One region of the Streptomyces sp. NPDC051211 genome, then DNA from elsewhere that is predicted to be linked to it. Evidence: predicted binding sites of a transcription regulator. Region 1 holds the regulator's gene; the other holds the start of a gene.

Region 1 (12,077 bases):
TGATCGCCGAGGACGCCGCCCAGCTCGCCAAGGCCCGCGAGCACCGCGCCGCCCTGCCCGAGCTCGCCCACGTGGTCGTCGTCGAGACCGCGGACGCGGTCCCCGCCGAAGGCGACCCGGAGGGCTGGGTGATCTCCCTCGCCGACCTGGAGGCGCGCGGCAAGGAGTACCTCGCGAAGCACCCCGCGGCGGTCAAGGACCGGATCTCGGCCATCACCGCCGACCAGCTCGCCACCCTCATCTACACCTCCGGCACCACCGGCCGCCCCAAGGGCGTACGGCTGCCGCACGACAACTGGTCGTACATGGCCAAGGCCACCGTCGCCACCGGCATGATCGGCGCGGACGACGTCCAGTACCTGTGGCTGCCGCTCGCCCACGTCTTCGGCAAGGTGCTGACCTCCGGCCAGATCGAAGTCGGCCACGTCACCGCCGTCGACGGCCGCATCGACAAGATCATCGAGAACCTGCCGGTGGTCCAGCCCACCTACATGGCGGCCGTCCCGCGCATCTTCGAGAAGGTCTACAACGGGGTCGTGGCCAAGGCCCGGGCCGCCGGCGGCGCCAAGTACAAGATCTTCCAGTGGGCTGCCGACGTCGCCCGCCAGTACGCCAAGGTCAGCCAGGACAACTTCCGCCGCACCGGCAAGGCGAGCGTCCCCTTCGCGCTCTCCACCAAGCACAAGATCGCCGACGCGCTCGTCTACTCCAAGCTCCGCGAGGCCTTCGGCGGCAACCTCCGCGCCGCCGTCTCCGGCTCCGCCGGCCTCGCCCCCGAGATCGGCTTCTTCTTCTCCGGCGCCGGCATCCACATCCTGGAGGGCTACGGCCTCACCGAGTCCAGCGCGGCCTCCTTCGTCAACCCCGGCGAGGCCTACCGCACCGGCACCGTCGGCAAGCCGCTCCCCGGCACCGAGGTCCGCATCGCCGACGACGGCGAGATCCTGCTCCGCGGCCCGGGCATCATGGAGGGCTACCACGGCCTCCCCGAGAAGACCGCCGAGGTCCTGGAGTCCGACGGCTGGCTGCACACCGGCGACATCGGCGAACTCTCCGCCGACGGCTACCTCCGGATCACCGACCGCAAGAAGGACCTGATCAAGACCTCCGGCGGCAAGTACGTCGCCCCCGCCGAGGTCGAAGGCCAGTTCAAGGCGATCTGCCCGTACGTCTCCAACATCGTGGTCCACGGAGCCGACCGGAACTTCTGCTCCGCCCTGATCGCCCTGGACGGCCCCGCCATCCTGGGCTGGGCCGCCGAGAACGGCCTGGAGGGCAAGTCGTACGCGGAGGTCGTCGCCGCCGCCGAGACCAACCGCCTGATCGAGACGTACATCCAGACCCTCAACGAGGGCCTGCAGCGCTGGCAGACCATCAAGAAGTTCCGCCTCCTGCCCCGCGACCTGGACGTCGAACACGGCGACCTCACCCCCAGCCTCAAGCTGAAGCGGCCGGTCGTCGAGCGTGAGTTCAAGCACCTCATCGAGGAGATGTACGAGGGCTCCCGGGAGGCGTAGGCCCCCACCGGGCCCCGCCGAGCCCCACCGGGCCTCGGCGGGTCGGGCGGACCCGGGCGGTGCGGGACAATGGGTGCATGCCTTCCGCACTGCCCGATGGTCAGCCCATGCCCGAGGACGGGTCGCTGCCGTCGCACGCCCTGGAGGGTGCGGCGGCCCGGCCGCTCGGGTTCTACCTGCACGTTCCGTACTGCGCCACGCGCTGCGGGTACTGCGACTTCAACACCTACACCGCCACCGAGCTGCGCGGCTCCGGCGGGGTGCTGGCCTCCCGGGACAACTACGCCGACACCCTGACCGACGAGGTCCGGCTGGCGCGGAAGGTCCTCGGCGACGACCCGCGCGAGGTCCGGACCGTCTTCGTCGGCGGCGGCACGCCCACGCTGCTGGCCGCCGCGGACCTCGTACGGATGCTCGGCGCGATCCGGGACGAGTTCGGGCTGGCGGCCGACGCAGAGGTGACCACCGAGGCCAATCCGGAATCGGTGACGCCGGAGTATCTGGCGGAGCTGCGGGCCGGGGGCTTCAACCGGATCTCCTTCGGCATGCAGAGCGCCAGGCAGCACGTCCTGAAGGTGCTGGACCGCACCCACACCCCCGGCCGGCCCGAGGCGTGCGTGGCCGAGGCGCGGGCGGCGGGCTTCGAGCACGTCAACCTGGACCTGATCTACGGCACGCCCGGCGAGTCCGACGAGGACTGGCGGGCCTCCCTGGACGCGGCGATCGGGGCCGGCCCCGACCACGTGTCGGCGTACGCGCTGATCGTCGAGGAGGGCACCCAGCTGGCCCGCCGGATCCGGCGCGGCGAGGTGCCGATGACCGACGACGACGTGCACGCGGACCGGTACCTGATCGCGGACGAGGTGTTCGCGGCGGCCGGGTACTCCTGGTACGAGGTCTCCAACTGGGCGACCTCCGAGGCCGGGCGCTGCCTGCACAACGAGCTGTACTGGCGCGGCGCCGACTGGTGGGGGGCCGGGCCGGGGGCGCACTCGCACGTGGGCGGGGTGCGGTGGTGGAACGTCAAGCACCCCGGCGCGTATGCGGCCGCGCTGGCGGAGGGGCGGTCGCCCGGGGCCGGGCGGGAGGTCCTGTCCGAGGAGGACCGGCGGGTCGAGCGGATCCTGCTGGAGCTGAGGCTGGTGGACGGGTGTCCGCTGTCGCTCCTGGCGCCGGCCGGTCTGGCGGCCTCTCGGCGCGCCCTGGCGGACGGGCTGCTGGAGGCGGGGCCCTATGAGGCCGGGCGGGCCGTTCTGACGCTGCGGGGCAGGCTGCTGGCCGACGCGGTGGTCCGCGACCTGGTCGACTGACCGCCCTCCCGCCTGAGGCCTCCCGCCTGAGGCCCCCGGCCTGAGGCCTCCCGCCTGGGGCCTCCCGCCTGAGCCCCGGCCTGCGGCCCGTCCCCCCGGCAGCGCCCGGCCTGGTGGCCCGGCCTGCCCGGTGCCGACCGGTGCCGGCACCCGGCGGGGGCGCGCGGCCGGGCGGGGTGTAGCCGGGGGTGCCGCTGCGCGGAGCCTTTCCCCTACCCGCCCCTTCCCGAACTGGGGCTCCGCCCCAGACCCCGCGCCTCAAACGCCGGCGGGGCTGGGGGGTACCGCCCGGCGGGGTTGGGTTGCCGCGTAGCGGCAATTCCAGCCCCGCCGGCGTTTGAGGCGCGGGGATCCGGGGGCTGGCCCCCGGCAGCGGCGCGGCACTGGGCCGCGGACCGGCACCTGTGGGCCGCAGGGCATCCAGCCCCGCGGCACCTGTGGGCCGCAGGGCATCCAGCCCCGCGGCGCATGTGGCCGCAGGCATTCAGCCCCGCCGGCGTTTGAGGCGCGGGGGATTGGGGGCAGCGCCCGCGCAAGGGGGCGCAGCAGCCCGGTGGCGTTGCCGGGGGCGGGGTCAGGGGGCGGACGTGACGTGGTCGATGAGGTGTTCCACGGGGCCCAGGAGGGCCGGTTCCAGGTCGCGGTACGAGGTGACGCGGGACAGGATGTGCTGCCAGGCCGCGCCCGTGTTCGGGGGCCAGCCCAGCGCGCGGCAGACGCCCGTCTTCCAGTCCTGGCCCGGCGGGACCACCGGCCAGGCCCGGATGCCGAGGGAGGACGGTTTCACCGCCTGCCAGACGTCCACGTACGGGTGGCCGACCACCAGGACGTCCGGGGACGACGCGACCTGCGCCGCCAGACGGGACTCCTTCGAGCCCGGGACCAGGTGGTCCACCAGGACGCCCAGCCGCGCATCGGCGGCCGGCGCGAACTCGGCGACGATCGCCGGAAGGTCGTCCACCCCGGACAGGTACTCCACGACGACCCCCTCGATCCGCAGGTCGTCGCCCCACACCTTCTCCACCAGCTCCGCGTCGTGGCGGCCCTCCACGTAGATCCGGCCCGCCCGGGCCACCCGGGCCCGCGCCCCGGGGACCGCGATCGAGCCCGAGGCCGTACGGAGCGGAGCCGCGGGCCGGCGGGCGGCGCGGGACGGGCGGACCAGGGTGACCACCGCACCCTCCAGCAGGAAGCCGCGCGGCTCCAGCGGGAAGACGCGCCGCTTGCCGAAGCGGTCCTCCAGGGTCACCGTGCCGCCCTCGCAGGCCACCACCGCGCCGCAGAACTCCGTACCCGCCACCTCGACGACCAGATCGGGGTCCGCGGCCACCTCCGGCACCGGTTTCGTGCGCTTCCAGGCAGGCGTCAGATCGGGGGAGTAGTCGGGGGAGTGCTCGCGCATTCGGACGAGCGTAGGGGCAACCGCCCTCGCATCAAGGCGACACGCGGAAACGGGCCGCCAGTGTGGCGCGTTGCGCACGGACGAAGGCGGCGGAGACCACCGCTCCGTGGCCGGGGACGTACAGCGCGTCCTCGCCGCCCAGGGAGAGCAGCCGGTCCAGCGCGTCCGGCCACCGGGACGGGATCGCGTCCGGGCCCGCCGAGGGCTCCCCGGACTCCTCGACCAGGTCCCCGCAGAAGACCACCTCCCCCTCGCCGCCCGGCACGAACAGCGCCAGGTCGTGCCGGGTGTGCCCGGGGCCCACATTGGCCAGCAGCACCTGCACCCCGCCCAGGTCCAGCGTCCACTCGCCCGACACCAGGTGGCGGGGCGGGACCAGCAGGTCCGCCGATTCGGCCGCGTCCTGGGCCGGCAGTCCGTGGCGCACCGCGTCCGAGCGGAGTTCCTCACGGCCCCCGGCCGAGCCCAGCAGCGCATCCAGCCCGACCGCCCCGTAGACCTCGGCCCCCGCGAACGCCGCCGCCCCCAGCACATGATCGAAATGTCCGTGGGTGAATGCGATATGGGTCACCCGCCGACCGGTCAGCCGCTCCGCCTGCGCCCGCAGCTCGGCGCCCTCCCGGAGGCACGATCCGGGGTCGACCAGCAGCACCGAATCGTCCCCGACCACCAGTCCTGCCGTGCAGTCCCACACCGGAAGCCGCCGCCGGCCGGCCCGTCGGGTCAGCCGCTCCCAGCCCGCCTCTTCCCATTGCACGTCCATGCAGCGACGCTACCGTGGCGGGCTCCCTTGCCTCCGGTGTACCTGCCCGCCGTACACTGACCGGGGGACTCTGGCACTCCAACCCTGTGAGTGCCAGCCGGGACCCGGGGGACCGGGGACCAGGGACCGCAGAAGAACCGCAGAAGACCGGATTCACCGTTGGAGGTGGCGCGCGATGCTCAGTGAACGCAGGCTCGAAGTGCTGCGCGCCATCGTCCAGGACTATGTCGGGACGGAGGAGCCGGTCGGCTCCAAGGCGCTCACCGAGCGGCACGCCCTCGGCGTCTCGCCCGCGACCGTGCGCAACGACATGGCGCTGCTGGAGGAGGAGGGCTACATCGCGCAGCCCCACACCAGCGCCGGCCGGATCCCCACCGACAAGGGCTACCGGCTCTTCGTCGACAAGCTGGCCGGGGTCAAGCCGCTGTCGACCCCCGAGCGCCGGGCCATCCAGAACTTCCTCGACGGCGCCGTCGACCTCGACGACGTGGTCGGCCGGACGGTGCGGCTGCTCGCCCAGCTGACCCGGCAGGTCGCCGTCGTGCAGTACCCGTCGCTGACCCGCTCCACGGTCCGCCACGTCGAGCTGCTCTCGCTCGCGCCCGCCCGGCTGATGCTCGTACTGATCACCGACACCGGCCGGGTCGAGCAGCGCATCGTGGACTGCCCCGCGCCGTTCGGCGAGACCTCCCTCACCGACCTGCGCGCCCGCCTCAACGGCATGGTCGTCGGCCGCCGCTTCGCGGACGTGCCGCCGCTGGTGCAGGACCTGCCGGAATCCTTCGAGGCCGAGGACCGGGCGACGGTCTCCACGGTCCTCGCCACCCTCCTCGAAACCCTGGTCGAGGAGACCGAGGAGCGGCTGATGATCGGCGGCACCGCCAATCTCACCCGCTTCGGACACGACTTCCCCCTGACCATCCGGCCCGTGCTCGAAGCACTCGAGGAGCAGGTCGTGCTCCTCAAACTGCTGGGCGAGGCCAACGAGTCGGGGATGACCGTACGCATCGGCCACGAGAACGCCTACGAAGGACTCAACTCCACGTCGGTCGTCTCGGTCGGCTACGGTTCGGGCGGCGAAGCAGTCGCCAAACTCGGCGTGGTCGGACCGACCCGCATGGACTACCCCGGAACGATGGGAGCGGTACGCGCAGTGGCACGTTACGTCGGACAGATCCTGGCGGAGTCGTAAGTGGCCACGGACTACTACGCCGTACTCGGCGTGCGCCGCGACGCATCTCAGGACGAGATCAAGAAGGCCTTCCGCAAGCTCGCCCGCGAGCTGCACCCGGACGTGAACCCCGATCCCAAGACGCAAGAGCGTTTCAAGGAGATCAACGCCGCGTACGAGGTGCTGTCGGACCCGCAGAAGAAGCAGGTCTACGACCTCGGCGGCGACCCGCTGTCCGCCTCCGGCGGCGGCGGTGGCGCGGGTGGTTTCGGGGCCGGGGGCTTCGGCAACTTCTCCGACATCATGGACGCCTTCTTCGGCCAGGCCTCCCAGCGCGGCCCGCGCTCGCGCACCCGGCGCGGCCAGGACGCGATGATCCGCCTCGACCTGGAACTGGACGAGGCCGCCTTCGGTACGACCAAGGACATCCAGGTCGACACGGCGATCGTGTGCACGACCTGTTCCGGTGAGGGCGCCGCACCCGGCACCTCGGCGCAGACCTGCGACATGTGCCGCGGCCGCGGTGAGGTCTCCCAGGTCACCCGGTCCTTCCTGGGCCAGGTCATGACCTCGCGGCCGTGCCCGCAGTGCCAGGGCTTCGGCACCGTGGTCCCGACCCCGTGCCCGGAGTGCGCGGGCGACGGCCGGGTCCGCTCCCGCCGCAACCTGACGGTCAAGATCCCCGCGGGCGTCGAGAACGGCACCCGCATCCAGCTCTCGGGCGAGGGCGAGGTCGGCCCCGGCGGCGGCCCCGCCGGCGACCTGTACGTGGAGATCCACGAGCTGCCGCACCCGGTCTTCCAGCGGCGCGGGGACGACCTGCACTGCACGGTGACCATCCCGATGACCGCGGCAGCGCTGGGCACCAAGTGCCCGCTGGAGACCCTGGACGGCATGGAGGAGGTCGACATCCGGCCCGGCACCCAGTCCGGCCAGTCGATCCCGCTGCACGGCCGCGGTGTCACGCACCTGCGCGGCAACGGGCGGGGCGACCTGATCGTCCACGTCGAGGTGACGACCCCGAGCAAGCTGGACCCGCAGCAGGAGGACCTGCTGCGCCAGCTGGCGAAGCTGCGCGGCGAGGAACGGCCCACCGGCCAGTTCCAGCCCGGGCAGCAGGGGCTGTTCAGCCGCCTGAAGGACGCGTTCAACGGCCGCTGACGCCGAGTGCGTCGGCGGCCCCTGCCGGGGGTCCGGGGGTTGCCCCCGGGTCGGCACAGTCAGCCGGGGCAGCAGGGGCTGTTCAGCCGCCTGAAGGACGCGTTCAACGGCCGCTGACGCCGAGTGCGTCGGCGGCCCCTGCCGGCCGCTGACGCGCGGCGCGGTACCGGGCTGGCCGGTTGACGCAAGCGGACTATGCCAGGCGAATTGTGTGATTCGGTCTGCTGCGGGGGACATGGCACGATGCAGGTCATGTCCTCCGCGGTGAACGGTCTCTGCCAATACCCGATCGTGCAGGCTCCCATGGCGGGCGGAGGCTCCTGTCCGCCGCTCGTCGCCGCCGTGTCCGAGGCGGGCGGTCTCGGTTTCCTGGCCGGCGGCTACAAGACCGCCGACGGCATGTACCAGGAGATCAAACTGGTCCGCGGCCTCACCCGGCGACCGTTCGGCGTCAACCTCTTCATGCCGCAGACCGCGCAGGTGGACCCGGCCGCCGTCGAGGCCTACCGGGGACAGCTCGCGGGCGAAGCCGGCTGGTACGAGGTCTCCCTCGCCGAAGATGACATCGTTGGCACCGGCGACGACGGCTATGACGCAAAACTGGCCATTCTCGTCGAGGACCCGGTTCCGGTCGTCTCCTTCACCTTCGGCTGTCCCGCGCCGGACGCCCTCACCCGCCTCCGCAAGGCCGGCACCTTCACCCTGGTCACCGTCACCTCCGTCGACGAGGCCCGCGCCGCGCAGGCGGCCGGGGCCGACGCGCTCTGCGTCCAGGGCATCGAGGCCGGCGGCCACCAGGGCACCCACCGCGACGACCCGGAGGCCGACTTCACCGGCGTGGGCCTGCTCGCCCTGGTCGGCCAGGTACGGGAGGCGGTGGCGCTGCCCATCGTCGCGGCGGGCGGGCTGATGCGCGGCTCGCAGATCGCGGGGGTGCTCGCGGCGGGGGCGGATGCCGCGCAGCTCGGCACCGCCTTCCTGGCCTGCCCGGAGTCCGGGGCGCACGCGCTGCACAAGAAGGCGCTGACCGACCCGTTGTTCGTCCGTACGGAACTCACCCGGGCCTTCTCCGGCCGCCCGGCCCGGGGCCTGGTCAACCGCTTCATGCGGGAGCACGGCCCGTACGCGCCGGCCGCCTACCCCCAGGTCCACCACCTGACCTCGGGGCTGCGCAAGGCGGCGGCCGCGGCCGGAGACCCGCAGGGCATGGCCCTGTGGGCGGGCCAGGGCCACCGGCTGGCGCGGTCGCTGCCGGCCGGGCGGCTGGTGGAAGTGCTGGCGGCCGAACTGGCCGAGGCGCAGAGCGGGTTGCGGAGCATGCGACACGCGCAGGACCAAGACAACAGGAGTGCATCATGACGGCCCCGGTATTCGTGGTCGAAGAGGTCCCCAAGGGGCCGCAGTTCGTCCTGGACGGGCCGGAAGGCCGGCACGCGGTGTCGGTGAAGCGGCTCAACCCGGGCGAGGCGGTGGTCCTGACGGACGGCCGGGGCGGCTGGGCGGACTGTGTGGTCGAGGCGGCCGAGGGCAAGGACCGCCTGGTCGTCACCGTGTCCGAGGTGTCGGAGGAACCGGCGCCGCCGGTCAGGATCACCGTGGTCCAGGCCCTCCCCAAGGGCGACCGCGGCGAACTGGCCGTCGAGACCATGACCGAGACCGGCGTGGACGCGATCGTGCCCTGGCAGGCCTCCCGCTGCATCACCCAGTGGCGCGGCGACCGGGGCGCCAAGTCCCTGGCCAAGTGGCGGTCCACCGCCCGGGAAGCCGGCAAGCAGTCCCGCCGGGTCCGCTTCCCCGAGGTGGCGGAGGCCCTGTCCACCAAGCAGGTCGCCCAGCTGCTGGCGGAGGCCGATCTGGCGATGGTGCTGCACGAGGACCGGGACACCGCCTCCGCGGCCCTGGCCACCGCCGAACTCCCCGCCTCGGGCTCCATCGTGGTCGTGGTCGGCCCGGAGGGCGGCGTCTCCCCGGAGGAGCTGGCCGTCTTCGCGGAGGCGGGCGCGCTGCCGTACCGGCTGGGCCGCTCGGTGCTGCGCACCTCGACGGCGGGCACGGCCGCGGTGGCGGTGCTGCTGGCCCGCACCGGCCGCTGGTCGTGAGCGGGCCGGATACGATCAGTCCCGACGCGTAGCGATCAGGATCACGATCACGATCACGGGAGGCGACGGCCATGGCCGGGGAACCGCAGGCGGACTGCCTGTTCTGCAAGATCGTCACGGGTGACATCCCGGCGACGATCGTGCGCGAGACGGACACCACGGTCGCGTTCCGCGACATCAACCCGCAGGCACCCAGCCATGTGCTAGTGATCCCCAAGGTGCACTACCCGGACGCCGCCACGCTGGCCGCCGAAGCCCCGGACGCCCTGGTGGACGTGTTGCGCGAGGCCGGCCAGGTGGCCGCCGACGAGAAGATCGACGACCACGGCTACCGGATCGTCTTCAACACCGGGTCCGGCGCCGGCCAGACCGTATGGCACGCCCATGCGCACGTCCTCGGCGGCCGCGGCCTCGCCTGGCCCCCCGGGTAGTCATGTCCGCACGCGAGTTCGTCGTCCTCGGCACCGCCAGCCAGGTGCCCACCCGGCACCGCAACCACAACGGGTACCTGCTGCGCTGGGACGGGGAGGGCATCCTCTTCGACCCGGGCGAGGGCACCCAGCGCCAGATGCTGCGGGCCGGGGTGGCCGCACACGACATCAACCGGATCTGCGTCACCCACTTCCACGGTGACCACAGCCTCGGCCTCGCCGGGGTGATCCAGCGGATCAACCTCGACCGGGTCCCGCACCCGGTCAGCGCGCACTTCCCGGCTTCCGGGCAGAGGTTCTTCGACCGGCTCCGGTACGCCACCGCGTACCGGGAGACCGTCGTGATCGACGAGGCGCCGGTGGCCGCGGACGGGGTGCTGGCGGCCGGGCCCTCGTACACCCTCGAGGCCCGCAGGCTCTCCCACCCGGTGGAGTCCTTCGGCTACCGGCTCACCGAGCCGGACGGCCGCCGGATACTGCCCGAACTCCTCGCCCGGTACGGCATCAAGGGCCCGGACGTCGGCCGGATCCAGCGCGAGGGCGAGCTGAACGGCGTCACCCTCGACCAGGTCAGCGAACACCGGCCCGGTCAGAGCTTCGCCTTCGTCATGGACACCCGGCTCTGCGCGGGGGTGGCCGCGCTCGCCGAGGGCTGCGACATGCTGGTGATCGAGTCCACCTTCCTCGACGAGGACGAGCACCTGGCCGTGGAGCACGGCCACCTGACGGCGGGCCAGGCGGCCCGGGCCGCCCGCGACGCGGGGGTCCGGCACCTGGTGCTGACCCACTTCTCGCAGCGCTACACGGACCCCGACGAGTTCGAACGCCAGGCCCGCCGGGCCGGGTTCGAGGGCGACCTCACCATCGCGGCGGACCTGCTGCGCGTCCCGCTCCCGAAGCGGGGCTGAGTCAGCGCAGGCCCTGGGCCCGGCGGGCCCGCTCGGCGAAGTGGGCCGCCAGCTCGGTCATCTGCCGGTCGCTCAGCGGTGTCTTCGGGTCGGCCTCCGCGCTGATCTGGAGCAGCGCCCGGCCGGCCCGGATCTGCACGGCCGTGCTGTCCCAGCCCGGCCGTCCCTCGCCGCGTACCGCGTCCAGCCGGTCGCCGGTCCTGCCGAGCCGGGCCGGCGCGGGCGTGGGGCCCGCCGCGGTGCGCTGGACCTTCCAGGCGCGCTCGTACGCGGCTTCTGCGGACTTCTCGTCCCGGTAGGAGATGACGAAGAAGGAGATCCGCGCCTCGGGCCGCTTCACGCGGTTGACGAGGGCGGTCGCCCGCATGCCCTCGCACCAGCCCTCCGCCTCCCGGTACGTGCGTTCGAACATCGGGGAGTGCTCGCCGTCCGGGCTCGCGGCGGACGGCGGCAGCGGGGCCGCCCAGCCCGGTAGCGTCGCCGCGTCCGGCAGCATCGCCAGGGCGAGCTGCTCCTCGGGAGGCCCGGCCGCGGGCGGTGTCCCGGTCGGTTCCGGAGCCGCCGCCGGTGTCCCGCTCGGCGCGGGTGCCGCCGCCGGGGAGTTCACGTCAGGCCCGGCCGCCCCGGAGGGGCCCGCTTCCGCGGGCCCGCACCCGGTCAGTGCCGCCCACGCGGTCAGCGCGGCCAGCCCGGCCAGGGCCCTGTGTCGTCCTGCGGTTCCGTTGATCTCCGCCCCCACCCTCGTCATTGGCGGATGATCACACGGAATGGCTCGCGCGGGACTTCTCCCTGGCCCGGCGGGCCGCCGGGGACAGCAGCAGGATCCTGCGCACCGGCCGGCGTACGGGCGCCAGCGCCACCGGGGCGATCTCCAGCTCCGCTGCCCCCATCCGCGGAACGGCACCCGAGGGCGCCCCCGCGCCCGCCGCCAGTACCGCCGCCGGGGCGCCGCCGCGGCGGCGGACCGAGCCCGGGATCAGCGGGCGGCCGGAGACCCGCAGGGCGACCGCGGTCATCGGCAGCGCCACCGCCAGCAGCAGCCCGCCCAGCACCAGGCCCATGCCCGCGAACCCCGCACCCTCGGCGAGCAGGCTGCCGGTCACCGGGCCGCAGGCCACCCCGAGCGAGGAGGCCGAGCCTGCCAGGACCGCCCAGCGGCCCCGCGGGTCCAAGGCGGCCGCGAGCCCGATCACGTACGAGAGGACCACCGGGTAGACGGCGTTCCAGAGGATCTCGCCGACCGCGAAGGACACCGGGGTACGGGCGGAGGCCGACAGCACCACGCAGCAGGCGATCAGCACGGTGCCCGCGCCGA
Region 2 (12,077 bases), on a different contig from region 1:
CACACCAGTTGTCCGGGCGCGTTCGCCTCGCCGTTGTACCGCTCGATGTACGCCTGGTCGAGCCGGTGCAGCAGGACCAGTCCGAGACCGGTGAGCAGCATCGCCAGCGGCAGGATCAGCGGATCCGCGTACGCGGCGAACCGGCGTACGCCCAAGTGTCCGACGAGGGACAGCAGGGTGATGCTGATGGCGAATCCGGCCAGGTCAGGGGGCAGCTCCCCGTTCATCGCCAGGCCCGCGTCGGCGTGCCCGAAGGTGGTGATGGCGATGACGAAGACGAGAAGCAGCGCTTCGGTGCGGCGGCGGGCGCCCGCGACCGGCGAGGGGCTCAGTCCACGCACGGGATGCCGTCGCCGTCGATGGCGGGTCCGTTCTCCGGGTCGTCCTGGCCCACGGCCTTCGATGCGCCGGGGGAGCCTGATACACCGGGGGAGCCTGATGCGCCGGGTGAGCCTGATGCGCCGGAGTTGCCGGAGCTGCCCGAGCTGCCCGATTCGTCCGAGCCGCCCGGGGCGGCAGGGCCGGCGGAAGCCTTCGGTCCGATCTGCTCGGCAATGCGGCGCTTTATCTTCATATCATCTACGACGTTGATGTCCTCGCCATGGTTCCTTCCGAACCGCTCCACGGGCAGCGTCGTGAACTCCACCCGACCCCCGGACAGGTTCTTCGCCTGCTTCACGAAGCCGAGCAGATCCCATCCCTCGTCCGTCACCACGTCCTGCTTCGTCGCGTCGATCTTCTTGCGCAGCGAGGAGACGTACACCTCGACGATGTTCGGATCGATGCCGGCCGGGTCTCCCAGACCTCGTCGAGGATGTCCTGCTCGGCGACGGCCCGTCCTGGCCGTTCCATCAGGCAGCCGAGGACGTCCAGCTCGCGCGCGGTCAGCTCGATCTCGGCGGTGCCGCGGCGGCAGCCAGCCCTCGCGGTCCAGGACAGGTCGCCGGCTTGGAGGGTGGTGCGCTCGGGGGCGCCGGCCCGCCGGGCCAGGGCGCGCAGCCGGGCGCCGAGCACCACGAAGGAGAACGGCTTGGTGAGGTAGTCGTCGGCGCCGGAGTCGAGGCCGTCGGCCTCGTCGTACTCGCCGTCCCTGCCGGTCAGCATGAGGACGGGGGTGCGGTGGCCGTCGTGGGCGGTGTCGACCCAGTGGCCTTCGGCGAAGAGGCCTCGCCGAAGGGATTCGGCGAGGCCTGCTTCGTCTTCGACCGCGAGTATGCGCACGCCCTCAACTGTCACATAACGGGATGTGCGGGGCGGTGGCGTGCGCTACCGGACGTCTCGGTCTCGGTCTCAGTCTCAGTTTCGGTCTTTGTCTCGGTCTTCGTCTCAGTCCTCGTCTGAGTCTTCGTCCGAGTCGTCGTGGAAGACGACCGAGCGGATCTGGAGCTTCTTGGTGCCCTCCTCGCCGGGCTCGAGGTCGAGGGACTCGCCCTCACAGCCGGGGTCGGTGAAGACGGTGGCGGTCTCGTCCGTGTCGTTCACCGGGGAGTGCGCGGGCGGCACCTCCTTCGGGTCGTCCGCCTCGTCGAGCGTGATGCACTGCTCGCTCGGCGGGTCGACCAGCTTTCCGGTCTGCAGAGCCCGGCTCTCGGACCGGTACTCGTAGGTGAAGGTGCCTTCGGCCGCGCTGGCCGAGGTGGGGAGGGCCATGACGAGCAGGGCGGCGCCGGCGGCGGCACCGAGGGTGTGGCGGATGCGCATGAGGGTTCCTTGCTTGGGGGCGATCGTGCGGCCACTGGGTTCCCGCTCCGGCCGCCGCGCATGCGCAGGATCATGCGTACGGCGGGCAGAGAAACGTTCCGCCTACCGGCCATCCGGGTCCGCCGGGCCCCGCATAAGGAAGGGCGGATTCCGCAACACCCCTGGCGTGAATTGGCACTCCGCTTGACCGAGTGCTAATCGCCGGAATAGTCTCGGGCCTGGCACTCGCCACTGGTGAGTGCCAACACAGCGACGGGCAGGTCCGGCACCCGCGACGACGGATCGACCTGGTCGCCACCTCAGACAGTTAACCCCGTGAGATCTCCGAAGGGGGAGGTCGGATCGTGACGACCGCCAGCTCCAAGGTTGCCATCAAGCCGCTCGAGGACCGCATTGTGGTCCAGCCGCTCGACGCCGAGCAGACCACGGCCTCTGGCCTGGTTATCCCGGACACCGCGAAGGAGAAGCCCCAGGAGGGCGTCGTCCTCGCTGTGGGCCCGGGCCGCTTCGAGGACGGTCAGCGCCTGCCGCTCGACGTCTCCGTCGGCGACATCGTGCTGTACAGCAAGTACGGCGGCACCGAGGTGAAGTACAGCGGCGAGGAGTACCTCGTCCTCTCGGCTCGCGACGTGCTCGCGATCATCGAGAAGTAATTCACCCGAAGCAGAAGCATGCTTTGAGCTGCGCCCCTGGTCACCCCGCTGATTGCCGGGCGGCGAGGGGCGCGGTTCGTTAAACCCCAGATTTTTCGAGAGGGCTGAACCGCTCCCATGGCGAAGATCCTGAAGTTCGACGAGGACGCCCGTCGCGCCCTCGAGCGCGGCGTCAACAAGCTTGCCGACACGGTCAAGGTGACGATCGGCCCCAAGGGCCGCAACGTCGTCATCGACAAGAAGTTCGGCGCCCCCACCATCACCAACGACGGTGTCACGATCGCCCGTGAGGTCGAGCTCGACGACCCGTACGAGAACCTGGGCGCCCAGCTCGTCAAGGAGGTGGCGACCAAGACCAACGACATCGCGGGTGACGGCACCACCACCGCCACCGTGCTGGCCCAGGCGCTGGTCCGCGAGGGTCTGCGCAACGTCGCCGCCGGTGCTTCCCCGGCCGCCCTGAAGAAGGGCATCGACGCCGCGGTCAAGGCCGTCTCCGACGAGCTGCTCGCCACCGCCCGTCCGATCGAGGACAAGTCCGACATCGCCGCCGTGGCCGCGCTCTCCGCGCAGGACCAGCAGGTCGGCGAGCTCATCGCCGAGGCGATGGACAAGGTCGGCAAGGACGGTGTCATCACCGTCGAGGAGTCCAACGCCTTCGGCCTGGAGCTCGAGTTCACCGAGGGCATGGCCTTCGACAAGGGCTACCTCTCGCCGTACATGGTCTCCGACCAGGAGCGTATGGAGGCCGTCCTCGACGACCCGTACATCCTGATCAACCAGGGCAAGATCGCCTCCATCCAGGACCTCCTGCCGCTGCTGGAGAAGGTCATCCAGGCGGGTGGCTCCCGGCCGCTGCTGATCATCGCCGAGGACGTCGAGGGCGAGGCGCTCTCCACCCTCGTCGTCAACAAGATCCGCGGCACCTTCAACGCGGTCGCCGTCAAGGCCCCGGGCTTCGGTGACCGCCGCAAGGCGATGCTGCAGGACATGGCCACCCTCACCGGTGCCACCGTCATCGCCGAGGAGGTCGGCCTCAAGCTCGACCAGGCCGGTCTGGACGTGCTGGGCACCGCCCGCCGCGTGACCGTCTCCAAGGACGACACCACGATCGTGGACGGCGCCGGCAGCCACGAGGAGGTCCTCGGCCGCGTCAACCAGATCAAGGCCGAGATCGAGGCCACGGACTCCGACTGGGACCGCGAGAAGCTCCAGGAGCGCCTCGCGAAGCTGGCCGGAGGCGTGTGCGTGATCAAGGTCGGCGCCGCCACCGAGGTGGAGCTGAAGGAGAAGAAGCACCGTCTGGAGGACGCCATCTCCGCGACCCGCGCCGCGGTCGAGGAGGGCATCGTCTCCGGTGGTGGCTCCGCTCTGGTGCACGCCGTGAAGGTCCTCGAGGGCAACCTCGGCAAGGAGGGCGACGAGGCCACCGGTGTCGCCGTCGTCCGCCGCGCCGCCGTCGAGCCGCTGCGCTGGATCGCCGAGAACGCCGGCCTCGAGGGTTACGTCATCACCTCCAAGGTCGCCGAGCTCGAGAAGGGCCAGGGCTTCAACGCCGCCACCGGCGAGTACGGCGACCTGGTCAAGGCCGGCGTCATCGACCCGGTCAAGGTCACCCGCTCCGCCCTGGAGAACGCCGCCTCCATCGCCTCCCTGCTGCTCACGACCGAGACCCTGGTCGTCGAGAAGCCGGCCGAGGAGGAGGCCGACGGTCACGGTCACGGCCACGGTCACGGCCACAGCCACTGATCGCGCCCCGCGCCGAGAAGGCCCCGTTCCGCAGCAGCGGAACGGGGCCTTCCCCGTGGTTCAGGACTTGTACGGGGACTCGGAAGCGCCCATCTCGCGCTGCAGGCGACCGATGTCGTAGTGCCACCAGCCCTCGATGATCTCCCCGTTCTGGCAGCGGAAGGTGGTGGTGCCGGACATCTCGTACGTCTTGCCGGTCGGGGCGACGCCCATGAAGTCTCCGTGGTGGGTGCCGCGCCAGTTCCACACCGTGCTGATGAAATCACCGTCGGCCAGCTGCGCCATCGGCTCGAAGGTGAAGTCGAAGGCCGCACGCCACCCCTCCACGTCCGAGCGCATGCCGTTGCGCCCGATGACGGTGCTCTCCTCCTTGCCGACGTCGTGATCGATGTAGTTCGTCGCGAAGCACTCGTCGAAGACGTCCAGGTTGCCCTGCATGATGGCTTCGAACACCCGGTTCACCAGGTGCTTGTTGAGCTGTTCGTCCCGCACCACGTCCAGGTTGGTGAACTTGGGCATCCCGTCACACAGGGACACCATCTCCTGGAACATCCGGTCCGTCTCCGGGAGTTGGGAGTTCTTCATGGCCTCTTCGTACGAGGGGAACTCGACGACGTCGACGTAGTGGTCCGCGTCCTCGCGGTCCTTGCCGATCAGGCTGTGGGTGACGGTCCGCCTGCCCTGGCTCTGCTCGACGTACTGGTCCATGAGCCGGTTCAGGTCGTCGTACCGACTGGTCTTGTAATCGATTATCTGTACGAATGTCATGGCATCTCCCGGGATGGATGGGACATGACCATTTTATTCCGGTATGCCGCTATTGGGGTCCGTACTTGCGCCCCGTCCGGGAGGACACCCCGCCCAGCAGCCCGCGCGGCGTCAGCTTCACGACACCCATCAGCGCCTTGTACCGCGGGTCCGGGATCGAGACCGTCTTCCCGCGCGCCAGATCGGCCAGTGCCTCCGCCGCCAGCTTGTCCGCGTCCAGCCACATCCAGTTGGGGATGTTGTCCGTGCCCATGCCGGCCCGCTGGTGGAACTCCGTACGGACGAAGCCCGGGCACAGCGCCATCAGCCGGACCCCGGAACCCGCCAGGTCCTTCGCCGCGCCCTGGGTGAACTGCACCACCCACGCCTTGCTCGCCCCGTACGTGCCGCGCGGCAGGAACGCGGCCACCGAGGCCACGTTGATCACGCCGCCGCGGCCGCGTGAGCGCATCGACTCGGTCGCCGCCGAAGTCAGCCGCAGCACCGCCTCGATGTGCACCTTCAGCATCGTCAGCTCGTCGGCCAGCGGGACCTCCAGGTAGCGGCCCTTGTTGCCGAAGCCCGCGTTGTTGACCAGCAGGTCCACCGGGTGGGTGCGGTCGGACAGCCGTTCCTCGACCGCGCCGATGCCCTCGTCGGTGGACAGGTCGGCGGTCAGCACCTCGGCCTCGATGCCGTGCCGGTCGTGCAGTTCCGTGGCCTGCTCGCGCAGCCGCTTGGTGTCGCGGGCCACCAGGACCAGATTGTGGCCCTGGGCGGCGAGCCGCCGGGCGAAGGCGGCGCCGATGCCCGCCGTGGATCCCGTAATCAACGCAGTCGTCATAGCGGCAACCTAGCCGCCCGGAGCCGTCCGGGCGTCAGGGGCCCGGCGGGCCGACGCGGTGTCAGCCCGCGGCGACCCCGGCGTTCTTGGCCAGGTACGCCCGTACGGTCTCGTGCGCCTTGGGCTCCATCGCCGCGCCCGCCGCCAGGGTGCGCGGCAGCAGGCTGCGCTCGGTGGTGAAGGCGTGGAACCAGAACTCCACCGAGACCTCGTGGTCGGGGCGGTGCACCAGCTCGATGCGGTCGCCGGGGGAGACCCGCCCCTCCTCGATCACCCGCAGGTACGCCCCGGGCCGCCGGGCCTGGGTGAACCGCTTGACCCAGGAGGTCTCCGAGAGGTGCCCCTGGAAGGTCCGGCAGGGGATGCGGGCCGAGGCCACCTCGACCAGCAGGTCGGGGCCGACCCGCCAGCGCTCGCCGAGCAGCGCGCCGTTGACGTCCAGGCCGGTGGTGGTGAAGTTCTCGCCGAAGATCCCGCCGGGCAGTTCGCGGCCCAGCTCGCCCTCCCACCAGTCGAGGTCCTCGCGCGCGTACGCGTAGACGGCCTGGTGGTCGCCGCCGTGGTGGCGCAGGTTGCTGATCTCGTCTCCCTCGACGCCGGAGGCCCCGGTTCCCTTGGGGCCGGGCGCGAAGACGCGGACCGGACCGGTGGTGGGGCGCTTGCCGATGCCGGTGTGCCCGCCGGCCGTGTCGGTGTAGTCGACCGCGGTCGCCCGGCCGAGGTTCACGGAGATGAGGTGCATGGGTGCACGCTAACCCAGTCCGCTCAAAGGGTCGAGACGATATTGGCGCTCCAGTCAAAGCGGGGCTTATGCTCGAAGGGTGATCGAGGCACGTCATCTCCGGGTCCTGCGCGCCGTGGCCGCCAGCGGGTCCTTCTCCGCCGCGGCCCGCGAGCTCGGCTGCACCCAGCCGGCCGTCTCCCAGCAGATGAAGGCGCTGGAGCAGTCGGCGGGCACCCCGCTGCTGGTCCGGGCCGGCCGCGAGATGAGGCTCACCCAGGCCGGCGACGCCCTGGTCCGGCACGCCGCCGGGATCCTGGCCGGGCTCACCGCCGCCGAGGAGGAGGTGGCGGCCATCGCCGGCCTGCGGGCCGGACGGGTCCGGCTGGTGTCCTTCCCCAGCGGCAGCTCCACCCTGGTGCCCACCGCGCTCGCCGCGATGCGGGCGGAACACCCCGGCACCCGGATCTCCCTGGTCGAGGCCGAACCGCCGCGCTCGGTGGAGATGCTGCGCGAGGGCGACTGCGATGTGGCGCTGGCTTTCCGGTACGCGTCCGCCGCGACGGCCGACGCCGGGGAGTGGGACGACCTCGTGGTCCGTCCGCTGCTCACCGACCGGCTCGTGGGGCTGGTCCCGGAGGGGCACCGGCTGGCCGGTGCGGAGCAGGTCCGGATGGCCGATCTGGCCGAGGAGCCGTGGATCGCGGGCTGCCCGCGCTGCCGCCGGCATCTGGTCGACATCTGCGAGAGCGCCGGGTTCACCCCGAGCATCGACTTCGCCACCGACGACTACCCGGCGGTGGTCGGGCTGGTCGGCGCGGGGCTCGGGGTGGCGGTGCTGCCGGAGCTGGCCGTGGAGTCCGTACGGGCCAAGGGGGCGCGGACGGTGGCCGTGGAGCCGGCGGTGGAGCGCGAAGTGGTGGCGCTGACCCTGCCCGACCTCGCGCGGGTGCCGGCGGTGGCGGCGACCCTGGCCCAACTGGAGCGGGCCGCCACCCGGTAGGCCCGGCAGGCCCGGGGGTGACGGCCCGGCCGCGCGACACGCCCGAGCGGCCGCGCGCGTTCCACGGATTCCACAGATTCGAAGAAACGTTCCTTCGTACGTTTCTTCTCTCAGGCGCTCAGTGCGGCGTGTTCGTGCCCGTCACACTGCTGGCGGGGATGAGGCGGTGACGCGCGCGTCCCATCAGTTCCTCGCGCTCGTCCTCGGTGAGGCCCCCCCACACCCCGTAGGGCTCACGTACGGCGAGCGCGTGCGCGGCGCATTCCGAGCGCACCGGGCATCGCATGCAGACCTCTTTAGCCGAGGCCTCGCGCGCGCTCCGGGCCGCGCCCCGCTCGCCTTCCGGGTGGAAGAAGAGGGAGCTGTCGACCCCGCGGCAGGCGGCGAGGAGCTGCCAGTCCCAGAGGTCGGCGTTCGGTCCGGGGAGGCGGGAGAAATCTGCCATTGCTAGTCCTCTTGGTGCCGGTACTGAGGCGGATAGGTCCATGTCTCCACACCTACTGTCCGAGTAGATGTAAATATGACTCATTGGGAATCTAGCCTCAGACACATGCCAAACGGAAGAAAAGCCGCCAAATAGGGCATAGCTCCAGATGGAGGACACGCGGCTTGTGGCGCCTCCATCGTGTTCGCTTCCTCACGTAGAGTGCCGAAGGTGTCCGTCCGACCCGTAACTCTTTCGAGTGACCATCGTTGAGAGTGCGAAGGCGGTTGAACGAAGAAGTTCCCGGACAGGTGTCCGAGAGCATCGACCGCACAGGTGACGATACGTACCAGCCTGGAGGCTCAAGGTGACGCGCATCAGCAGCTGCGGAGGGCGGTCATGACATCCGTCCTCGTCTGCGACGACTCCCCGCTTGCCCGAGAGGCGCTCCGTCGCGCGGTGGCCACCGTGCCCGGCGTCGAGCGTGTGACGACGGCTGCCAACGGCGAGGAAGTCCTCCGCCGCTGGGGTGCCGACCGCTCCGACCTGATTCTGATGGATGTCCGCATGCCCGGCCTGGGCGGTGTCGAGACCGTCCGCCGACTGCTCTCGGCCGACCCGGGAGCCCGCATCATCATGCTCACGGTCGCCGAGGACCTCGACGGCGTGGCCCTCGCGGTCGCCGCCGGTGCCCGCGGCTATCTGCACAAGGACGCCTCGCGCGCCGAGCTGCGGGCCACGGTCACGCAGGCGCTCGCCGATCCGACCTGGCGGCTCGCCCCGCGCCGGCTCCGCTCGGCCGAGATGGGCGCCGCGCCCACGCTCACCGCGCGCGAGATCCAGGTGCTGGAAGGGATGAGCCACGGCCGTTCCAACGCGGAGATCGGCCGGGAGCTGTTCCTCTCCGAGGACACGGTGAAGACCCATGCCCGCCGCCTCTTCAAGAAGCTGGGCGCCTCGGACCGGGCGCACGCCGTCGCGCTCGGCTTCCGCTGGGGCCTGGTCCGCTGACCGCGGAGCCGGAATAGCGCTCCCCGTCCGCCGCCGGCGGACGGGGCGGCAGCGGCACGTCCCGTCGTACCCGGTGCGCAGCCGGGGGTTGGCGAGGCACAATCCGGGGGACGTGTCGCTTCGTGCGCGATGCCGCATCCTTGAGGGTGTGCCGCATTCTGGAGATGTGGAGTCCTCGGGGACATTCGGCCGAGCGGGAGGGGAAGGCGCAAGTGATGAGTTCCGGCGCGCCCGCTCATAACGCTTCGATGCACGAAACGGGCCATGGTGCCGCAGAAGCTTCGGCGCCAAGGCACCATGGATTGATGCGCGACGATGAGGCCCTGGGGTCCCCCGCGGCCACAGGCCCCACCGGCGCCGCCAAGAGCGGCAGTGCCGGGGCTGTCGGCGCGCTCGTCCGCAAGGCGGTCGAGGGCGACGAGCAGGCCACTCACGATCTGCTCGCCCATGTGCACCCGCTGGCCCTGCGCTACTGCCGCACCCGGCTCTCCCGGCTGCCCGGGGATGCCCGCCACTTCGTCGAGGACCTCGCGCAGGAGGTCTGTGTCGCCGTGCTGATGGCGCTGCCGCGGTACCGGGACACCGGCCGCCCCTTCGAGGCCTTCGTCTTCGCCATCGCCGCGCACAAGGTCGCCGACCTGCAGCGGGCCGCGATGCGGCACCCGGGCAGTACGGCCGTACCGTCCGACGAGATGCCCGAGCGGCCGGACGACTCGCTGGGCCCCGAGGAGCGGGCGCTGCTCAGCAGCGACGCGGAATGGGCCAAGAAGCTGCTCGCCAATCTGCCGGAGAACCAGCGGGAGCTGCTGGTGCTGCGGGTGGCGGTCGGGCTGACGGCCGAGGAGACCGGGCAGATGCTCGGAATGTCCCCGGGCGCGGTGCGGGTCGCCCAGCACCGGGCGCTCAGCCGGCTGCGCGCCCTCGCCGAGCAGTGATCCGGTCCGAGTGATCCCGTCCGTCTCGCCGGCTTTGTCAATTTCGTATGAACTGACAAAACTCCCGGTCGATCTTCATCGTGGAATGAGACGCCCCGCGATCCCGTTAGCATGGACATCCGCGCTGAGCAAGACCATCTGGGAAGGTGTCATGACTGTCAACGGCGACGTCGATGGAGTACCGGGCAAGTTCGCGACGCTGGGGCTGACGTATGACGACGTGCTCCTCCTCCCCGGCGCGTCGGACATGGCGCCGGACGAGATCGACACCTCCTCCCTCATCTCCCGGAACGTCCGCGTGAACGTTCCCCTGCTGTCCGCCGCCATGGACAAGGTCACCGAGGCCCGCATGGCCATCGCGATGGCCCGCCAGGGCGGCGTCGGCGTACTGCACCGCAACCTCTCCATCGCCGACCAGGCCAACCAGGTCGACCTGGTCAAGCGCTCCGAGTCCGGCATGGTCACCGACCCGATCACGGTGCACCCGGACGCGACCCTGCGCGAGGCCGACGAGCTGTGCGCCAAGTTCCGCATCTCCGGCGTCCCGGTCACCGACTCCGCGGGCAAGCTCCTCGGCATCGTCACCAACCGCGACATGGCCTTCGAGTCGGACCGCGGCCGCCAGGTGCGCGAGGTCATGACCCCGATGCCGCTGGTCACCGGCAAGGTCGGCATCTCCGGTGTGGACGCCATGGAGCTGCTGCGCCGCCACAAGATCGAGAAGCTGCCGCTGGTCGACGAGGCGGGCATCCTCAAGGGCCTCATCACCGTCAAGGACTTCGTCAAGGCCGAGAAGTACCCGAACGCGGCCAAGGACAAGGGCGGCCGGCTGCTGGTGGGCGCCGCGGTCGGCGTCGCCGGTGACGCGTACGAGCGCGCCCAGGCGCTCGTCGAAGCCGGCGCCGACTTCATCGTCGTCGACACCGCGCACGGCCACTCCCGCCTGGTCGGCGACATGGTCGCCAAGATCAAGTCGAACGCCTCGGTGGACGTCATCGGCGGCAACGTCGCCACCCGCGACGGCGCCCAGGCGCTCATCGACGCCGGCTGCGACGGCATCAAGGTCGGTGTCGGTCCCGGCTCCATCTGCACCACCCGCGTGGTCGCCGGCATCGGCGTCCCGCAGGTCACCGCCATCTACGAGGCCTCGCTGGCCGCCAAGGCCGCGGGCGTCCCGGTCATCGGCGACGGCGGCCTGCAGTACTCCGGCGACATCGCCAAGGCCCTGGTCGCCGGTGCGGACACGGTCATGCTCGGCTCGCTGCTGGCCGGCTGCGAGGAGTCCCCGGGCGAGCTGCTCTTCATCAACGGCAAGCAGTTCAAGTCCTACCGGGGCATGGGCTCGCTGGGTGCGATGCAGTCCCGCGGCGACCGCAAGTCCTTCTCCAAGGACCGCTACTTCCAGGAGGGCGTGGGCGGCGACGACAAGCTCATCCCCGAGGGCATCGAGGGTCAGGTGCCCTACCGCGGCCCGCTGTCCGCGGTCGTCCACCAGCTGGTCGGCGGCCTGCGCCAGTCGATGTTCTACGTCGGCGGGCGGACGGTGCCCGAGCTCCAGGAGCGCGGCCGGTTCGTCCGGATCACCTCGGCGGGCCTCAAGGAGAGCCACCCGCACGACATCCAGATGACGGTCGAAGCCCCGAACTACTCCCGCAAGGGCTGAGCGCGGGACAGGCACGACGGCTGAGGGCGGGACCGGGACACCGGTCCCGCCCTCAGCCGTTCGGCGGCCTTTCCGCGGCGGGTCCGCGTCCGTACAGCGGTCGGGGGAACGCGGTCGTCCGGCGTTCGGGGATACTGGACGGGCAGACCAAGAGGGAAAGGCCACCACACGTGACTGAGATCGAGATCGGGCGCGGCAAGCGCGGCCGCCGGGCGTACGCCTTCGACGACATCGCCATCGTCCCCAGCCGCCGCACGCGCGACCCGAAGGAGGTCTCGATCGCCTGGCAGATCGACGCCTACCGGTTCGAGCTCCCGTTCCTGGCCGCCCCCATGGACTCGGTGGTCTCCCCGCAGACCGCCATCCGCATCGGCGAGCTCGGCGGCCTCGGCGTGCTGAACCTCGAAGGCCTGTGGACCCGGTACGAGGACCCGCAGCCGCTGCTCGACGAGATCGCCGAGCTGGACGAGGAGGCCGCCACCCGCCGCCTCCAGGAGATCTACTCCGCGCCGATCCAGGCGGACCTGATCCGGCAGCGGATCAAGGAGGTGCGCGACTCGGGCGTCGTCACCGCCGCCGCGCTCTCCCCGCAGCGCACCGCCGAGTTCTCCAAGGCCGTCGTCGAC

What was found. Region 1 encodes HrcA, which represses chaperone genes, less so after heat shock. Its sites were predicted from a motif close to TTNGCACTCNGNNNNNCNGAGTGCNAA; they were not measured.
Region 2: groES (co-chaperone GroES) is a predicted target of HrcA. The motif match lies at 1,873-1,899, and genes of this name have one in related genera.

Annotation. Positions count from the first base shown of each region.
Region 1 covers NZ_JBFBAV010000029.1:18,629-30,705, reverse strand. Annotated here, with positions in the region: gene AB0447_RS25005 (AMP-dependent synthetase/ligase) at 1-1,517, shown strand, start outside; gene hemW (radical SAM family heme chaperone HemW) at 1,595-2,827, shown strand; gene AB0447_RS24995 (DUF3097 domain-containing protein) at 3,402-4,229, opposite strand; gene AB0447_RS24990 (MBL fold metallo-hydrolase) at 4,261-4,992, opposite strand; gene hrcA (heat-inducible transcriptional repressor HrcA) at 5,168-6,184, shown strand; gene dnaJ (molecular chaperone DnaJ) at 6,185-7,324, shown strand; gene AB0447_RS24975 (nitronate monooxygenase) at 7,577-8,683, shown strand; gene AB0447_RS24970 (16S rRNA (uracil(1498)-N(3))-methyltransferase) at 8,680-9,423, shown strand; gene AB0447_RS24965 (histidine triad nucleotide-binding protein) at 9,495-9,854, shown strand; gene AB0447_RS24960 (ribonuclease Z) at 9,857-10,762, shown strand; gene AB0447_RS24955 (hypothetical protein) at 10,764-11,510, opposite strand; gene AB0447_RS24950 (MFS transporter) at 11,521-12,077, opposite strand, start outside.
Region 2 covers NZ_JBFBAV010000042.1:1,897-13,973, forward strand. Annotated here, with positions in the region: gene AB0447_RS29490 (FtsW/RodA/SpoVE family cell cycle protein) at 1-341, opposite strand, end outside; gene AB0447_RS29495 (hypothetical protein) at 329-763, opposite strand; gene AB0447_RS29500 (response regulator transcription factor) at 709-1,221, opposite strand; gene AB0447_RS29505 (hypothetical protein) at 1,327-1,701, opposite strand; gene groES (co-chaperone GroES) at 2,046-2,354, shown strand; gene groL (chaperonin GroEL) at 2,472-4,103, shown strand; gene AB0447_RS29520 (ester cyclase) at 4,164-4,871, opposite strand; gene AB0447_RS29525 (SDR family oxidoreductase) at 4,921-5,694, opposite strand; gene AB0447_RS29530 (MOSC domain-containing protein) at 5,756-6,436, opposite strand; gene AB0447_RS29535 (LysR substrate-binding domain-containing protein) at 6,516-7,418, shown strand; gene AB0447_RS29540 (WhiB family transcriptional regulator) at 7,537-7,863, opposite strand; gene AB0447_RS29545 (response regulator transcription factor) at 8,242-8,853, shown strand; gene AB0447_RS29550 (sigma-70 family RNA polymerase sigma factor) at 9,159-9,788, shown strand; gene guaB (IMP dehydrogenase) at 9,940-11,451, shown strand; gene AB0447_RS29560 (GuaB3 family IMP dehydrogenase-related protein) at 11,622-12,077, shown strand, end outside.